4 regions of the Collibacillus ludicampi genome follow, and region 3 is predicted to be linked to each of the others. Evidence: riboswitches for the same ligand, from Rfam matches in the RefSeq annotation. Region 3 holds a riboswitch; each other region holds the start of a gene.
The links. A riboswitch is a leader RNA that binds a small molecule or an ion and turns the genes downstream of it on or off. The one in region 3 is predicted to bind cyclic di-AMP.
Positions count from the first base shown of each region.

Region 1: it holds a riboswitch for cyclic di-AMP, as region 3 does, so the genes downstream of both, ehuB (ectoine/hydroxyectoine ABC transporter substrate-binding protein EhuB) here and DNHGIG_RS17810 (C40 family peptidase) in region 3, are expected to answer to the same signal.
Region 2: it holds a riboswitch for cyclic di-AMP, as region 3 does, so the genes downstream of both, kimA (potassium transporter KimA) here and DNHGIG_RS17810 (C40 family peptidase) in region 3, are expected to answer to the same signal.
Region 4: it holds a riboswitch for cyclic di-AMP, as region 3 does, so the genes downstream of both, DNHGIG_RS04755 (hypothetical protein) here and DNHGIG_RS17810 (C40 family peptidase) in region 3, are expected to answer to the same signal.

Region 1 covers NZ_BOQE01000001.1:1,387,374-1,391,587, forward strand. Annotated here, with positions in the region: gene ehuD (ectoine/hydroxyectoine ABC transporter permease subunit EhuD) at 1-583, opposite strand, end outside; gene ehuC (ectoine/hydroxyectoine ABC transporter permease subunit EhuC) at 587-1,240, opposite strand; gene ehuB (ectoine/hydroxyectoine ABC transporter substrate-binding protein EhuB) at 1,346-2,251, opposite strand; cyclic di-AMP (ydaO/yuaA leader) riboswitch at 2,360-2,503, opposite strand; gene DNHGIG_RS06900 (GNAT family N-acetyltransferase) at 2,691-3,230, opposite strand; partial or broken gene DNHGIG_RS06905 (DUF72 domain-containing protein) at 3,341-4,185, opposite strand.
Region 2 covers NZ_BOQE01000001.1:2,025,196-2,029,409, reverse strand. Annotated here, with positions in the region: gene kimA (potassium transporter KimA) at 1-1,574, opposite strand, end outside; cyclic di-AMP (ydaO/yuaA leader) riboswitch at 1,679-1,811, opposite strand; gene DNHGIG_RS10240 (hypothetical protein) at 1,972-2,850, opposite strand; gene DNHGIG_RS10235 (phosphodiester glycosidase family protein) at 2,904-3,254, opposite strand; gene DNHGIG_RS10230 (hypothetical protein) at 3,197-3,907, opposite strand; partial or broken gene DNHGIG_RS10225 (DUF2249 domain-containing protein) at 4,193-4,214, shown strand, end outside.
Region 3 covers NZ_BOQE01000001.1:3,498,301-3,502,514, forward strand. Annotated here, with positions in the region: gene bcaP (branched-chain amino acid transporter BcaP) at 1-1,252, opposite strand, end outside; cyclic di-AMP (ydaO/yuaA leader) riboswitch at 1,502-1,666, shown strand; gene DNHGIG_RS17810 (C40 family peptidase) at 1,676-2,263, shown strand; gene DNHGIG_RS17815 (hypothetical protein) at 2,441-2,617, shown strand; gene DNHGIG_RS17820 (hypothetical protein) at 2,689-2,817, shown strand; gene DNHGIG_RS17825 (hypothetical protein) at 2,870-3,130, opposite strand; gene DNHGIG_RS17830 (DGQHR domain-containing protein) at 3,537-4,214, opposite strand, start outside.
Region 4 covers NZ_BOQE01000001.1:928,979-933,192, reverse strand. Annotated here, with positions in the region: gene DNHGIG_RS04765 (MgtC/SapB family protein) at 1-135, opposite strand, end outside; gene DNHGIG_RS04760 (iron-containing redox enzyme family protein) at 454-1,206, shown strand; cyclic di-AMP (ydaO/yuaA leader) riboswitch at 1,381-1,514, shown strand; gene DNHGIG_RS04755 (hypothetical protein) at 1,522-1,794, shown strand; gene DNHGIG_RS04750 (DUF3055 domain-containing protein) at 1,867-2,154, shown strand; gene DNHGIG_RS04745 (DinB/UmuC family translesion DNA polymerase) at 2,156-2,608, shown strand; gene DNHGIG_RS04740 (YolD-like family protein) at 2,711-3,061, shown strand; gene DNHGIG_RS04735 (hypothetical protein) at 3,378-3,860, opposite strand.

The DNA of each region.
Region 1 (4,214 bases), 2.1 Mb from region 3:
ACATCAAACCTACGATCGTAAATCCCTCAAGATAGCGAAAGGAGGTAGAGCCGATCATTTTGGCCGTTTGCAAGATCTCCATTAAAGTGATTGCCGATAGAATCGGTGTCTCTTTAAACATGACAATCAAGTAGTTTCCCAAGACCGGGATGACCGGCGGTATCGCTTGAGGTACGATGATTCTGCCCCACGTCTGCATTTTTGAAAAGTTCAGAGCGACCGCAGCTTCCCATTGGCCACGAGGGACGGAATCGATCCCTGAGCGATACACCTCGGACAGGTACGAACTATAATGCAATCCTAAGCCGATCACTCCCGCTGTGAAGGGGGAAAGTGAAACCCCAAACACAGGCAGCACGTAAAAAATAAAATACAGCTGAACAAGAAGAGGGGTGCTCCTCACAAATTCCACAATTCCGCCTGTAACTAGAGATAAGGGCTTACACGCGGATCTCCTGCCAATCGCAAGCAAAAGTCCTGCGATCGCTGCTATGAAAAACGCCACGAACGTGGAGGTAACGGTTACCTTTAACGCTTCAAGAAGTTGCGGAACGATGGACCAGGCGAAATCCCAATCCCACATGGGCTATGACCTCCCTGCAGCAACTCTGCGCTCAATCAGGCGAATTCCCCATGTGATGGGGTACGCGAGAATGAAATACATCACGAGCAAAAGAGTATAGATCTCGGTGGTTTGGAATGTCGAGGTGCTGAGAATTTTCGCCTGAAAGGTTAAATCTGCAAGTGTAATGAGAGAAACCAAGGCCGTACCTTTCAGCAATTCAATGAGCAAATTTCCGAAAGCCGGCAACATCATGACAAACGCTTGGGGCCATATGATACATCTCATTCTCTGCCAGGGAGTCATGTTCAACGCGATCCCTGCTTCCGTATGTCCTTTTGGTACGGCAAGGATCGATCCACGAACCACTTCTGATCCGTAAGCCCCATAATTGAGCCCCAACGCAAGTACCGCGGCTGCCATTTTTGGCAATTCGATGCCCAGGATCGGCAGGGCAAAATACAACCAATACAACTGAACCAGCAGGGAGGTTCCGCGAAAAACTTCTACATAAATAGCCGTTACGCCCCGAATCATTGAATATTTGGACAGGCGGCCAATCCCCGCAAGCATGGCTAAGAAAAGAGCTGCGATCATCGAGAGAATCGTAATCTCGAGGGTGATCCCCGCGCCTTTCAAGAGTGGCGGGAGTAAGTCTAGGAACGAATAGATTGACATGCACTCCTTTCGATCTTGATCATCAACACTCAAGTAGAATGAGAATGAAGGATCTTGTGAAATCTGTCTGCATCGAATTATTATAGAATGGGGAGATATGCATTCTTACTGTTCGTTTGTACACACTTGCTCAGCTGTTACATTGCCCGGCAATTCCTGTTTGGTAAATCCGAAGGGCTGAATGATCTTGAATAGTTCACCCGATTCCTTCAGTTTCTGTAACTCACGATTGAATGCATCACGGAAGTCCTTGTCTTCTTTGCGGAAAGCCGTTGCCCCGTATCCTCGTGCGCTCTTCCCTTCAATCATCGGTTGTTGAAAGTCCATCACTCTTTCAATTGATGGATCTTTCACCGCATCGAGCACCGATTGCAACGAAGGCCCCGTCATCGTAACCACATCCGCTCGGCCTGCTTGTAGTGCGGCGACAGCGGAAGGCTGGTCGGGAACCGTTACGATCTGTGCGGCGGAGACTCTCGACTTTTGCAGATAATCAACCTCTATAGCTCCGGTCATCACTGCAACTTTCACTTTCGGGTTGGCGGAAATATCCCGATAACTATGAATATTCACTACATTCCCTTTCTTCACCGCGATTGCCTCACCGATACTGTATTCAGGGTCGGCAAATGCCACTTCTTTGCAACGTTCCGGTTTAATGAACATACCCGCCGTGATCATGTCGAAACGCTTAGCTTTCAGCCCGGGTATCAGTGATCCAAATTCGGTGATCTCACCTCTCATCTCATGAATCCCTAACCTTGTGAGAACCGTACGCGCGACCTCAACCGCTTCACCCGTCAGCTTTCCATCTGGTGTTACATAGGCGTAAGGTTTTTCATTCGCAAATCCGACGGTCACATATCCTTGTTTTTTTACACGCTGCCAAGTAGATTCCACGGATGTGTCGGAAGAGGTGCCGACACCCGTCTTTCCTTTGGAGACTCCGCAACCAACCACCGCAGTCATCATGATCAGGGACAGCCCTAAAGTCCTAAATAACTTTTTCACTAGACAACCCCTTTCGCAAATTCTCGTCTACGCATGAAAAACAAAACCCCCGAGGACAAATACCTACGGGGGTATAAAATAAGCGAATACTTTCCCATGAACATCATTCACCCCTCTCTTACACTGCTTACGAAGTTAGCTGACGGATTCGGGCTGAGAGTCGGCCCTACCGGTCATGCGAGACTGCATGCCCGGATTCACCCCAAACGTGGTTCCCCCGCTTCCCTTTCGGGAATTCAGCATCACACAATATTGACTTTTCAGATTTGATTATAATCTTATCCGCAGATAGGGGCAAATTACCAGTTGGTAAGGAATTCCGACCATAGGGAGGGATATGGGAGAATTCTCTTGCTGAACTACCGTGCACAAAAATGACGGAATATTCTCGGGGAATAAGACAATGTATTCGACATACCAAGAAGGCCATTCGCGAACTTTAATGTTTGATGAATTTCAAGACTTCGTCCGGGTCTGCCAACTTGCGCCCGTAATATTTTTTAGAACGGAAATTGTGGATTTCTTCACACGCCTTGGCCATTTTCTCCATAATCACATTCTGGGGCAAATCTTCCGGACTCCAATAAAAGATATTCATTTCATATGGTTTTCCGTCTTCATCTTTCCTGCGGTATTGAATACGATCCGCCTTGACAAACCCGTTTTTGCGATAAAATGCTTCCCTCTTTTTCGTGTCTTCATCTTCGTGATCAATAGGCTCCACTTCTACGATGATCGTCTTCCCCTTTTCTTTAAAACGGTTGAGGAGTTTCGTGCCGACTCCTTTCCCTCTTGTCGCAGGATTGACGAGTAAATAGTCAATAAAGATAAATGTAGGGAATTCGGCATACATCACGATGTATTCATCTGTCTCTTCTTTGTGGTAGGTGTCCTTATCCTCAATCAGGTCATAGAGTTGACGCGGATCTTTCATCTCGTGTTCTGGAAAGTAATCGGCCAGCCGTTCATACCATTCCATGACATTCCCTCCCTTTAAATTCAAGATTTATTCGTATCGTTTGTTATACTATACAAAAACATACCCGGATGATAAAAAAGCTTCCCACCATGCTTTTCGTGGGAAGCTTTTTAAAAGAAATCCAATTGCCGCGGAGACAATCCTTTATATTCTATGCCCAAGAGTTCGATCATTTCCATGGCATTGGCGGCGGCATGTCCGCCCGAATTGTTGTTGAATAAGACACAAATCTCTTGTGATCTTTGTTGCAGATCTTTCAACTTCTCTTTCCACTCCGTTAACTCTTCCCGGCTATACCGGTATAAGTAACGGATGTCTCTCCAATTACCGTCTCCGGTATTCGTCCATCCGTTTACATTACGCCCGTGAAAGCGTACGAGTGTTAATTGACGATTCGTCGGATGCAAAACTGTGGGTATGGAGCCTGCTCCCGCTTGCGGTTCATCGCAAATGCTATGGATCCATCCTTCTTTCTCCATAAACGCGATTGTTTTTTCCAACATTCTGGGCGTGAACCAACTCCTGTTTCTGAATTCAAGCGCAACCGGAATATCACCCATCTTCTCCTTCGTATAGCGAAGAACATCCACATTTTCTTTGATACATTCAAACCAGGGTGGGTATTGAAAAAGAACGGCTTTCAATTTACCCGCTTGTATGACCGGTTCAATCGATTGTTTAAACGCATCAAACATTTCTCCCAGACTTGAGAAAGGATTCTTTCCTCTTAAATGTCCGGTCATTCCTTGGTATGCCTTGATAATGAAAGAAAAAGCGGGCGGGGTTTCTTCGACCCATTTGCTGTAGTTTTTCTCGGGAAGGACGGCATAAAAAGAACTGTCTACCTCCACTATCGGAAAATAGGAACTGTAGACTTTCAGTTTATCCCCGCTTGCCACCCCGTCCGAATACAAGTCCTTATGATCCCCCAACCGGTCAGGCCGATTTTAATCATGTTCTCTCTTCCTTTTCTCACTGCTCTTT
Region 2 (4,214 bases), 1.5 Mb from region 3:
AGACTCTGCGCAAACGATATCGTATTGAGTACAACACGGTGGATCCCCGAGATGAGCACAATGGTTAGTATGTGATGGGAACTCGGTTTATGAGTTTCAAAATCAATGCGCAACTCATTGGCCACTTGGTTATAATGACGTTTTATACCTAAGCAACCGAAGATGATTGCGGGCAAGACGATGAGTACAATCCATGCCCCTTCTGTAAACTTCGTTGAAGCGACAACGATCAAAACACTGATGGTCGTAAGAGCGCCAATGGCGTTCATGGACATTTTTACCTTCCAGTAGGAACCTTTCACGCGGATCCAACGGCGTACTAGACCGATCTGTGCGATGGTAAACGACACAAATACACCGATCGAATAGAGCGGAATCAGAGCTTCCGTCCTCGCTTCAAATCCAATGATTAACAGGGATGCAAGAGCTGTTAAAATCAGCATTCCGTTCGAATATCCCAAACGGTCGCCACGAACCGTCAAGGCACGCGGCAAAAATCCGTCAGACGCGACAAGCGCCGCAAGTTGCGGGAAGCCCGTGAACGTAGAATTGGCGGCCAAGATAAGAACGATAAATGTAGACCAGATCATGATTTGATAAACGATACTATGTCCAAAATAGACGCCCGCTAATTGAGATAACATGGTATTCTGCGGATTCACGGAGATTCCCTTGACATAAAGTTCATAAGAATAACCCAAGAGCGTAGCTCCGGTGATAAGACCGAGAGCGATATAGGCTTTTACGGCATTTTTCGTGGCAGGATCGCGAAAAACCGGCACCGAGTTGGAAATGGTTTCGATCCCTGTGAGCGATGAACACGCTGCACTAAATGCTTTGAGGATCAAAAGTGTTGTCAATCCCTTTGGCATGACCCCAAACGGCGGAGTTGACGGCTGTACAAAACCGTGTTGGAACTGATCAGAAATTCCCGTGAGGATGAGAATCCCCATGCAGATCATGAAAAAGAGAGTAGGCCATGCAAATACCGTGGCGGATTCTGAGATTCCCCTCAAATTCACGATTAGAATCACGATCACACAAAGAACGGAAATGGTCGTCGCATGTGGCGCAATCACCGGATAAGCGGAAGCAACAGCTTGCACACCTGCCGACACCGAAACGGCTACGGTCAGGACGTAATCGACCAGCAAGGCACTGGATGCGATCAACGAAACCCAAGGTTTATCAAAATTTTCCTTTGCGATCGTGTAAGCCCCTCCACCATTGGGATACGCCATCACCCCCATGATATAAGAGGCGATCAAGATTCCGAGAAGAATCACGGTGGCTATCGTGATCGGTAAAATTAACCACTTCACATCAGATCCCAGGGAAGCCAATTCTGTCATACCGGCTTCGGGACCATACGCAACCGATGAATAGAGATCCGCCGCCAATACGAGCAATGCCATAAACCAGAAAAGTTTATTATGTTTCGCGTACAGTTCCTTCGTTCGCATCGGCCGCCCGATGATGATCCTCTTCAAGCTGCTGAAATTGGATATGGCAAACAGGATAGCCACGACCGCGGCGATAACGAGAAGAGGATGAAGCAAATGACTATGTACCATCGTGAAAAACGCTCTCCCTTCACTGGGTGATCCCATGTAGTTTTCCCAATTGCTGCTCTAAAAAAAGCAAAAAACGACCACGAAGGGTCGTTTGACGTCATTCGACCGCTTCTGCAGATCGCCTACGAAGTTAGCTGACGGGTTCGGGCGGCAGAAGAACACCCTACCAAATCATTTGGATTCACCCCACAAATTGGGTCCTCCGCTCTGTCTTCACAGATTCGGCGTTTTGCAAATGTTGATATTCATTATATCCCTCAAAGAAGGGAAAGCAATTCGTCCCGTTGGTGATTTATAGCGATTTTGACCAAGAAAAAACAAACTTTACATAAGCGTATGATCTTTGCTCTTATTACCTCTGATTTTTACGTAATTCCTTTAAAAGATGCGATATCACTTATTTTTGTACTTGAGCTTTCACCTGGGGAGAAGAACCAGCTAGCGATTTGTCCGCCTCCGTACTTCCTGTTGTTTTTGCTGCAGGCGGCGAGACGGTAGCATTAGCCTGTTTCATGTTGCCTGGAGACTCTTTGGATGTATTGCCGTGGGGTCTCTTCATTTCATTGTTTGACGTGGATGATGGTTTCTTTTCCTCAAGATGTTGATGGTTATCAACTTTTGGATTCGGCTGATGAACCGCGACAGCCGGTATGACGACCGAACCGTCCGGACGGTACAATCGATCATTCATGTAACGCCAGACTCCTCCAAAAGAACTGGTTATATTCATCGTATCGGAAAGCTCGTCATAATCAATGCGTGAGATTTGAATATCTCCCAATGGCAATTGACGGATTCCGCTTACCGCGTCATACTTGTAAATTTCATTCATCGAGCCGTTTTTCATTTCAATATACAAGTATTCCATGTACGGGGAAAAAAAGGTGTTCTCAACCGTCCGATGATCTCCAAACCATTCGTAGATCAAATAGGGTTTCGCTTCATGCAATGGCAGTAAATAAGCGTCCAAATAAGAGCCTTGGACAAAATATAATAGAGTGTTCGTATTTCCCAGCCATTTCAGATAGGATACCTGCCCTACCGTTTGTTGAAAAATGGTTCCTCCCTTTCCGGCTATCGTCAGTGTATCCTTTGTTGTATAAGCCATATACTGTTTATCTTGGCTGTACATCACTTGCTCAGCGTTATTTGGGGGCATGACGGTTACTGTTTCTTGTTCCTTGGTTGTTGTATTCCTTTCCATTACCGGGGAAATGGGAGGCTGCAAAAACTTATCGATCTCATGGAGTGTCACCAGTTGGATCAACGTAAACAAGGTAAAAACTCCTGTCCATATAGATATTTTTTTGTTCATCCTCCACTTTTTTCTCATGTTTTATTTCCCCCATCCACGACGAAGCTTGTCGCCACGTATCTTTCTCCAAGGGGATTCGACGGAGGCACAAGAAATTGATTCTTATAATAAAGCTCGGAACTGTATCCTCCATCCAGATTGGCCGCCACATAAGCTCCATGCTCCAACATCACTTGCTCGCAATCGAGCAAGCTTGCGCCAATTCCACCATTCCCCCGCCCTGAGAGGGCAAGTAACAAAATCGCTCCATCGCTGCGTTGACCAATTGCGGATCTCGGCGCGAAGCCCCAGGATCCATCGGTCGCCTTTAAAAAAGGCTTCCCGTCGCGAACCAATTCCGGCCCGAATGAGACCGCATCTTCGATCCCAATTGTTCGAGCTCTTGAAACGTATATTTGCCGACGATCAGTGCGCCGCTTTTCGTGATTCCAATAACAGGTTCGCGGGAGGTTTTATCCCCACATATGAATTTTCCTCGTGAAACGGTAATACCGAGCGGTATACCGCCCGTACCATGTCCGCCGTCAGAAAATCCTCCAGCATTAATACCGGCGATCGAACCGGAATCTTTCACCATTTCACTGACTGTTTCCCCGACAGAGTTTAAATGTTTTGTCACTGCCACATGTACGCGTTTTGGATCATGAACGATCAATAAACTGCCGGAATATTTGGCCGTTTGGATCGGAACCACTTCGATTTCGTCATCGTGAATGTTCGCAAAGTCGCCGGCCGGCAACGTTCCCCGATCCATCGTATCGAAGGAAACAGGACGGTACTTTGCCAAGGTAGCTGCCGAATAAAAAGGAGTGATGACCCAAGGATGTCGGCTTGTGAGTATGGCACCTATCACTGCACTGCGCAGATTTTCAAATGGTCCATACAGGACGAGTGCAACTGTTGAAGTGATCATATAGATGATCATGACCATGGTGATGGTAATGATAGATCCCATGCGAGTGTTTTTGTTTTTTAAAGGAAATGATGAGTGTTCCTTTTTCTTGGATGTAAAAAGCAAAACGATCATCTCCTATGTCGGACAGGCACCTAAAAAACAGCTTTTCGCCCTAAAGTATAGAGGACGAGCTTACAAAAATCTAGGTTAACTATTTTAAAAAAATAGAGTTCAGAGAAAAAATTGGCTGGAATCAATCTTACCTGTACGGCAGCGGCAATACATGCAAGCATTTCTGTGCCGGACTCACCTCCTTCTAGCGAATGTGACGCTCATCACAATGAGAAGAGGTTAAACTTTTTATAATCAGTGGTATCCCGTTACCACATCCCGAGGAGGAGATTATAAATGAACGAATTTGCAGCCACGG
Region 3 (4,214 bases):
AGATAGGAATCACGGGCACAAACGGCACCTTAAAAGCTCTCTGCAGATCCGGCTGTGTTTTGCGCAATACGATGATACCTACGGATACAGTCATGAAAGCGAAAAGTGTACCGAAGTTGGTCAAGTCAGCAAGCTTGTCCAAAGGAACAAATCCGGCAAAGAGGGAAACGATAATCCCTGTTATCCAAGTACCGACCGCAGGTGTCTTCGTCTTCGCGTTGACGGATGAGAGCACTTTTGGCAGCAAACCATCACGGCTAATCGCATACACAAGACGTGATTGTCCGTAGATCATGACCAACAAGACCGTCGTGATTCCGAGAATCGCTCCGAGCGAGATGAAACCGGCCACCCAATCCTGATGAACGTATTGCAACGCGAATGCGACTGGGTTTTTCACATCAAGCATGTGATAAGGGACGATACCCGTCAAAATCGCCGATACTGCAATATACAGGACAGTACAGATCGCAAGCGAACCGATGATACCGATCGGCATACTGCGTTGAGGGTTTTTGACTTCCTCGGCAGCGGTCGAAACGGCGTCGAAACCGATATAGGCGAAGAATACAGTCGCAGCCCCTGTCGCGATTCCGTGAAAACCGAACGGCATGAATGGAGACCAGTTCACAGGTTTAACAAACTTGACCCCTACAACGATAAACAACAGTACGACAGCGATTTTAATGATGACCATGATGGAGTTCAAGCGGGCAGATTCACGCACGCCTCTTGTTAACAAAAATGTGATTAGTAAGACAATTAAGATAGCAGGTACATCGACAAAAGTTCCCTTTACTGGATTGTACGCACTGGTAAGCGCTGTCGGCAGATGTATGCCGAAACCGGAAAGTAAGCCTTGAAAATAACCTGACCAACCGCTGGCAACTGCTGAAGACGCCAGTCCGTATTCCAAAATCAAATCCCATCCCAGAATCCAGGCAATCAGTTCTCCGAATGTCGCGTAACTGTACGTGTAAGCGCTTCCGGAAACTGGGACGGTAGAAGCGAATTCGGAATAGCAAAGAGCGGCGAACACACAGGCGAGACCGGAAAGAATAAAGGAAAGGATCAGCGCCGGTCCGGCGTGTTTAGCAGCTGCGACTCCTGTCAGAACGAAGATTCCCGTTCCGATGATCGCACCGACACCAAGCATGGTGAGATCGAAAGGCCCTAACGCCTTATTCAGTGAATTTTTACTTTTTGATTGCGTTAGGAGAGTAGAAATTGATTTTTTTCTAAATAAATTCATGGTACCCCCACTTTCTTAATTCATTTTAATTTTTTGTTTTTTTCAACAAAGGAGAACTGTGTCGATTTTTGACTTTTTAATATTACAACAATTAAGTTTATAATACAAGAACAAAAATAACCAGCTAAATAAATTTAATAGATTTATGCTTTTAAGCGTTATAGTAGTAAAGTAGAACTTTATTCAATCGGTAAGAGCTTCCCTTGCTTGGTAAGATTTGAGGGAGGAAGTGAAGGACGGGCTGTGTTATCCTAGTACATGCCGAATCCGCAATGATTGCTCATGTGAATCGTTGCGGTACGGGGGATATTATTCGGATCTCGTATGGCAGATCCTTTGGGGTGAACCATTGTGTGGGCTGTATCCTCAGTCCAAACCCGACAACTAACCTCGGAGGCGAAGAAAAGGAAAGGTGATGTTACAATGAAAGGAAAAAAGCTTTTCCTCTCTCTTACTTTGGGAGCTGTTTTGCTCGCGGGTAACGCTGTCGTCTCCACATCTGTGTATGCTTCTGCAGGTGATTCGTCTCATACGTCTTCCTACCAAAACCAGGATACAACTTTGCATTCGTTGCCGCACGGTGTGAAGTTGGATCGTTCCATCACTCCTATTGCTTCTCTGGATGATGACCATCAGACGAAGTTAGATGCGGTGTTACAAGTAGCCGAAAGCAAATTAGGAACTCCTTACCGGTGGGGTCATAATGAAGACCGTGGACAGTATGGCTTCGACTGCTCCAATTTCACCGCATATGTATATCATCATGCATTGGGGTACAAGTTCTCCGGATCGAGCCGTGTACAAGCCCGTTCCGTTGGGAATCCAGTACCCAAGAGCCAGATGCGTCCGGGTGATTTGCTCATTTTTGACGGAGGAAGGCATGTGGGGATTTATGCAGGAAACGGTCGTATGATACAAGAGGGTGGTGGCCTTGGTCGAGTAGGATATCTGAGTGTCGCACCCGGATCCTATTGGAGCAAACACATCACCGCTGTGAAACGCATGTTCTAAACCTTGTGCACGCTGACATCCCGGTTTTCGCCGGGATTTTTTTATTCGTTTTCTTGTGGAAGCCTTAAAACCTCTCTTTAGGGAATGAAGAGAAAGGAATCAGTTAAAACTACGAATGTAATCATGAAAGAGTCTGTGTTACTACATAAAATTATTATGGTTAAGAAGGGTGATGGTATGGCGACAAATGATCAGATCCGCTACTGCCTGCAACGCTGTGAAGGAATTTATTCGGATTTGCAAACGGCCGTAAAGGAAACGCGCGATCAAATGGCGTTACAACGTTTGCAAAGCGCCTTGACCAATATGGAAGCCTGTATAAACGACTGCCGAAGTGCTTTGGATCATGTTTGATACACGCGGTATCATCAGCGTCCCGAACCAGGGTAGGAACAAAACTCCTGATCGCAAAGGAGGCATACAGAATGAAAGAGAATATAAGACGATTTCCTAAGACGGAAGACGCAAGACAATTGACGGCCCGTTCCCGAACAAACCGGGAAAATGAATCGAGGACAAGAATCGATCCCGAAAAAGGTCCGGAAAACAAATAATCGATCTACCATCGGCCCATAGAAAAACAGGAGGCCCAATGACGGCCTCCTGTCACCATTTTCTCTTCAATTCTTCATCAATCCGCCGCTCAATTTCTTCATCCGTCAAATCGTACTCCTGCATCATTTGACGGGCTCGTTCTCTTTGTTCACGATAGTAACGGCGGAGTGCCTCTCTTCGTGCTTCTTCATCAAGATCATCATTCTGCTTGCGGGATTGTATCCATTTAAAAATCGAGTAACTGATGAGAGATGTAGCGAGTAACATCAATAAACTGGTGAGAGGACTGCCAAAACCGAAACCGATGATCATCGTGCTTTCTCATCACCACCTTGTACATATTGTATCATGGAATGACGAGAAAGGACTATCTGAAAAACTAGTGCTTGGGAGGGTGTATCGCTTTGCGCTTGGGTTCGGTGCATATGCCTCTTCAACTTTCAAAAGGAACGGGACGACCTATAAAGTCGCTATTACGCGCTAAGCATATGCCTTCTTATCGGCTTAAAGGAAGCGGAACGACCTTCCATTCATCTCTGCACTGCAAAGCGATACACCCACCCAAAAGCCACTTCGTTTCTGGGGGCAGCCTCAAACTTTTCTTTCCGCAAAAGAAACTTTCATCCTCTGATGGCACCGTTTGCAGCATGTGTAGTGATCATGAAGTTTACTGAACACCCTCTGCTATGGTCGCCCATCTAGAATGAGCGTTTTCTGCTCAGCTCACTTGTATGCCGATATTAAACTTGGGTCTTTCAGCAGGTGGTTGTGTTTTGACAGGAACGTCAAAGATCATATGTTTAAGTACTTGATATACGTAACGTTGTCCCGGAATGCCTGATGCGTAACGCAGCGGACCTGTCCTCGACCAGTCGAACGTATGCAGTTTCCACACCATCCGTTTGACTTCCCCCTCGTCAATCCATTGATTACGGGGATCCCAAGCGGCTTCCAAAATGTTATGCCCCACGGCGGCACAACTCATCAGACCCATCACACTGCGAAGTTTAAAAGCGGTTTTGGAAGTCCACGCCTCTTCAAATACACGGCTGATCTCCCGAAAGTATACGATGATCGCCGTTCTTTTTTGTTCCAGGCTAAGCTCTTCTAGGGGCCCTCCTTTAATGAGGAGTTCACAAGCTCTCTTTAGATGATCCAACGTGAATGGACGCTCTGTGCTCTTTTTGGTAACAACAACGACTAGGTTATAAAAAGGTGAATCTTTGCTTTCCGCAAGATCGATGGCCAGGCGGGCAAAATCTTCTTTGTCCCTTTTTAAATACACGAGAAGCGATTTCGTGAGCCCGACTTGGTTGGTGTTGATCGTGTCAAAGATCGATACTTCCTCATCCGGATACAAAACATGAAAAGCCAGAAAAGGAACGGGTAGCACTTC
Region 4 (4,214 bases), 2.6 Mb from region 3:
GGCTGTTTTAATTTTATGATCAAATTGATAGTATCGCTCTCTTTCAAGCCCCATAATTGCTCCCACAACAAAAGCAAACAGCAATCGAAATAAGATCACGAAATCGTCATAGTATGTGTGGAAAAGCCAATCCAAATCATTCACCCCAGTTAGAATCTTATAAACACCTCTTTGTGTGCAATGACTTGAAATTGAACGAATAAACCTCATAGGAATATCCGCACACGACTTCAAAATGGTTCCCTTTATTTTGTTTTAGTGTACTATAAAAATGTACGTAATTCGAGATGAACAAATATGTCTGACAATCAACCTCGACGACGTTGTGTCAGCAACCTTTTGATGTGGCGCACCCAACCACAAGAATGGCATGACATTCCGTTTGTTGCGTGATCTCCCCTTGTATCCTACAATAAGTGGGCGTAAAGATTCATGAGATAGGAGGATGGAAGGATGACCAGCGATAAAAACAAACCTGTGTTTCATACATATGAAGAAGTGGAACAAGCGGTCATGGATAAAGTCAATGAACGCATCATCAAGGGACGTTTTATGACCGGACTCCTGAACGGGGTGTATTCTGAGGAGCAGATTCGGGAATTCGCCTTGATCTACAGTTATTACAGCCGCAGTTTTCCGCGCGTCCTGGGGGCTGCCGTCGCTGCTGTAGAGCCGATTGACAAATGGTGGGTGCCGCTTGTCGATAACCTCTGGGATGAAGGGGGCCGTGGAAATCCGAAGGCATATCATTCGAAACTGTATCGTACCTTTTTGGAATCGGCTGCCCCTGATGTGTTCATCAGTGATGAGCATATTCCCGATTATCCGGTAGCACCGCCAGCGAAACGCGCGGTTGATACGTTTATTCGCTTCCTGCAAAATGCGACACCGTTAGAGGCGATGGCTGCTGTTGGGTTAGGTTCGGAGTTGTTTGCGGGGGAAGTCATGGGGCTTATAGGCAAAGGTCTGCAACATCCAAATTATAACAAGACGAGAAAGTTGAATGTGACATTCTGGTTGGTGCATGCCGATACACATGAACCTCGCCACTATCAGCTTTGTAAAGATATTTTGGTGGAATACAAAGATCCCGCGGATTTGCAGCGGATCTATCAGGCGGGCGTGTATATCGCCATGTCGGAAGCGGAGTTCTACGAAGGTATCTATGAACGCATGATGGCTGTCGCGGAAGGGCAAAGGATCTAACCTCTGATGGTCGCGGCGTGTACAGGAGGAAAATCGAGAGCCATTCTCTGTAATACGACAAGAGAATATATCATCCAATCCATACTCGAATTTCATCCGAGATTCTTGTTGTAACAGCTTCAAGCAACAGTTGTCAAGAACAGCGGATCCGCATATAATTGTATGTACAATTTCATAGCTCCATCGCTGAATTCCGAAAGGAAACGGGGGAACCATCTTTTTGGGGTGAATCCAGTCGTCTGATTGGTAGGACAATCTCTTAAGTCCGAACCCGGCAGCTAACTTCGTAAGCGTTTAAGAGAGGAGTGATGAGCGATGATTCGTAAATTCTTGTACCGTACCCCCCGTAGGTATCCCCTTCGGGGGTTTTATTTACCGGATCTGATTGAAGATGGCTGGTACGGGTTTGACGAACCGGATGATTTACAACATTCGCCTGACGAATACGAATGGAACAAGAAGGAAGTTGAACTTCACGATTATTTGAAAAATCAACAAATCCAACACAGGCTTTCCCAGTTAACCAGAAATAACCGGTCTACTTGCAAACGTATGGATGAAACATCCGGTGAAAACATGACTTCATGATCTGTTCAATAATCAAAATATTATATGTATAAGGACTTGTGTAGAAAATTAACGAAAAGGAGGCGGAGACTCATGGAACAGATCTTGTTTGATCATGAAGAAACGACCCGTACCCGCCATGTAGGGTTCATTAAAGGCGGAAGACGATTTGATTTCACCTTGACGTATTCGCAACATTTTCTCGGCAAGACGATTGTGACTTGCCTTCAGACGGGACGAAGCGCGTTATTGGACATACATGATATCCATATTCCGGATATCCTTTCATCCAAGTTCGGTTTGAATGATGAAGAAGCGCGCCATTTGGCAGGTTTCTTGGAAACACCTTTAAGCGATCGGATGATACACACACAGTACTGAAATCTCTTTCGATGTTGAACCCGGAAGATTCCGGGTTTCTTTTTTTCCTGTCTCGCGATTCAGCCATTTCCTTGTTGAGCAGAGAAAGGCGGGAAAGACAGTAAACGTATATGTCCGAGACTCGGACATGACCCACGGATTCGCCCGCTCCTTTTCATTACCAACCCATACGAACATCACGATGGAGATTTTTAATGGGGTACTCCATGTGTTTCGAAAGTTTTGGTATGGTTCGCCCGTTCGCGCTGTAGGAATGGGGGTAACCAACTTAGTTGATGACAGTGTGATGCAATTGGATCTCTTTTCGGACAAGGTAAGAAAACGGGAGCTAGGCTATACAATGGACAAAATCCGTGCCAAGTATGGTGCTACTTCTCTTATGCGTTGTGCCTCTTTAACGAAAGCCGGCATTCTTCCGGAAAGAGCTTCGAAAATTGGTGGGCACTATGCATAAAAAGACATGAACGCAATCACGCGTCATGTCTTTTCTTAAGAGGTTAAATATCAGCAAAAATATGGTACCAATCTTCATTAACACAAACAAGAGGTGATCTTTGTGACTCGCCGTGCAATGCTTACGGAACGTGGAAATAAACTTTGGGAAGGTTCTCGCATGATCTTGCCGGAGCATCGGGCGGCAATTGCAGAGTATGAATATAAACAACGTTTATTGACAAAGCCAACCCTCGATAGCGATAAATTAGAAGAGATGAGCCGAAAGTTGTCGGAAGCCTTGCAGGATGAGAAACGAATCACCATTCACGTCTTTCATCCAGAAGGAATTGAACGGGTACATGTACTTCCGAAGAAAATTGATATTTCGACGCGGATACTTGTCGGACTCAGTACGTTGGGAGAACGGACTATTCGGATCAAGCTAGATGACATCATTGATATTGAACACTAAAGAATGACTCGATCAGCGTTGTAGATACAATCCATGCGATTCATTTACTAATATTTTCAAATAACTTCTTTATAAGGAAATAAAGTATATATCCCCCATAACTGATAAATAGGTTTTTCATTATTTCAAGATAATTTAGGTTTTTATTTACAAAATAAGAAACCAGTATAAAAGTAAATGCAAAAATAACAAAATTTAACAAGTTATTTATTATTGTTTTCATATGCTCCTCCATTTATATAACTTATCGAAATATATGGCGAGCATGACTTTAAGTCAGCCTCGCCATATATCTATTTAATTCAATAGTGAATATTCAATCAACATAAGGTAAAACTTCTGCAGTATAGGAATAAAACTTAGAGCCTATAAATGAATCTCCCATATAATACATATCCAAACAACTATAATAACAAGATGTATATCTAGTCACCCAACGATAGTCAACATATGATTGAATCGTAATATCACCTTTTATTACTTTATCTGAAAAATATCCAGTAACTGCAGCAGCTATGAATGAAGCAGCACTTTTAGGAAGACCATATTTACTTTGTAAAAAGTTGGTGGCTACACCGACACCAGTGGAGATTGCCGAAGTAATAATATATTTTGGAATCACATAGGTAGTTGAAAAGCTCCCATCCCAATTTTGAGTACCACCATCAACAGAATTTGGTTTTACTTGAACATTTCCTTGATTTAATTTGACCTTAGAGTTTGTAGCGGCGAAAGAGGGAGTCGCACTTGTAATCGCAATAGCAGTTATGAGAGAACCAATTAAGAATCGTTTTTTCATTCCATATCCTCCTTATAATTACTTTATACCAATATATTTCATCATTAGTATTAAATATCCTGTTAAAATTTTGTAAATATTCGATTTTATATAATTAATGTAATGTCTATACATTAAGAATGACAAAATATTCCTCATAGAGGATGGCCCAAACTTCTTTTACCTAGCGCATAAGATCAGCTGTTAAGCTCTATCGGTGCAAGCTCGACTTCCTTTCCCCAACCATTTCGCTTATATTGGAGATACTGGAGGGAATATCATGGCGAACAAAACCATTGAAAAAGAAACGTCTAAAAAAGGCACAAAGCAACAACAGATCAACGTGCAAGATAAAATTCTGAATGATCTTCGTAC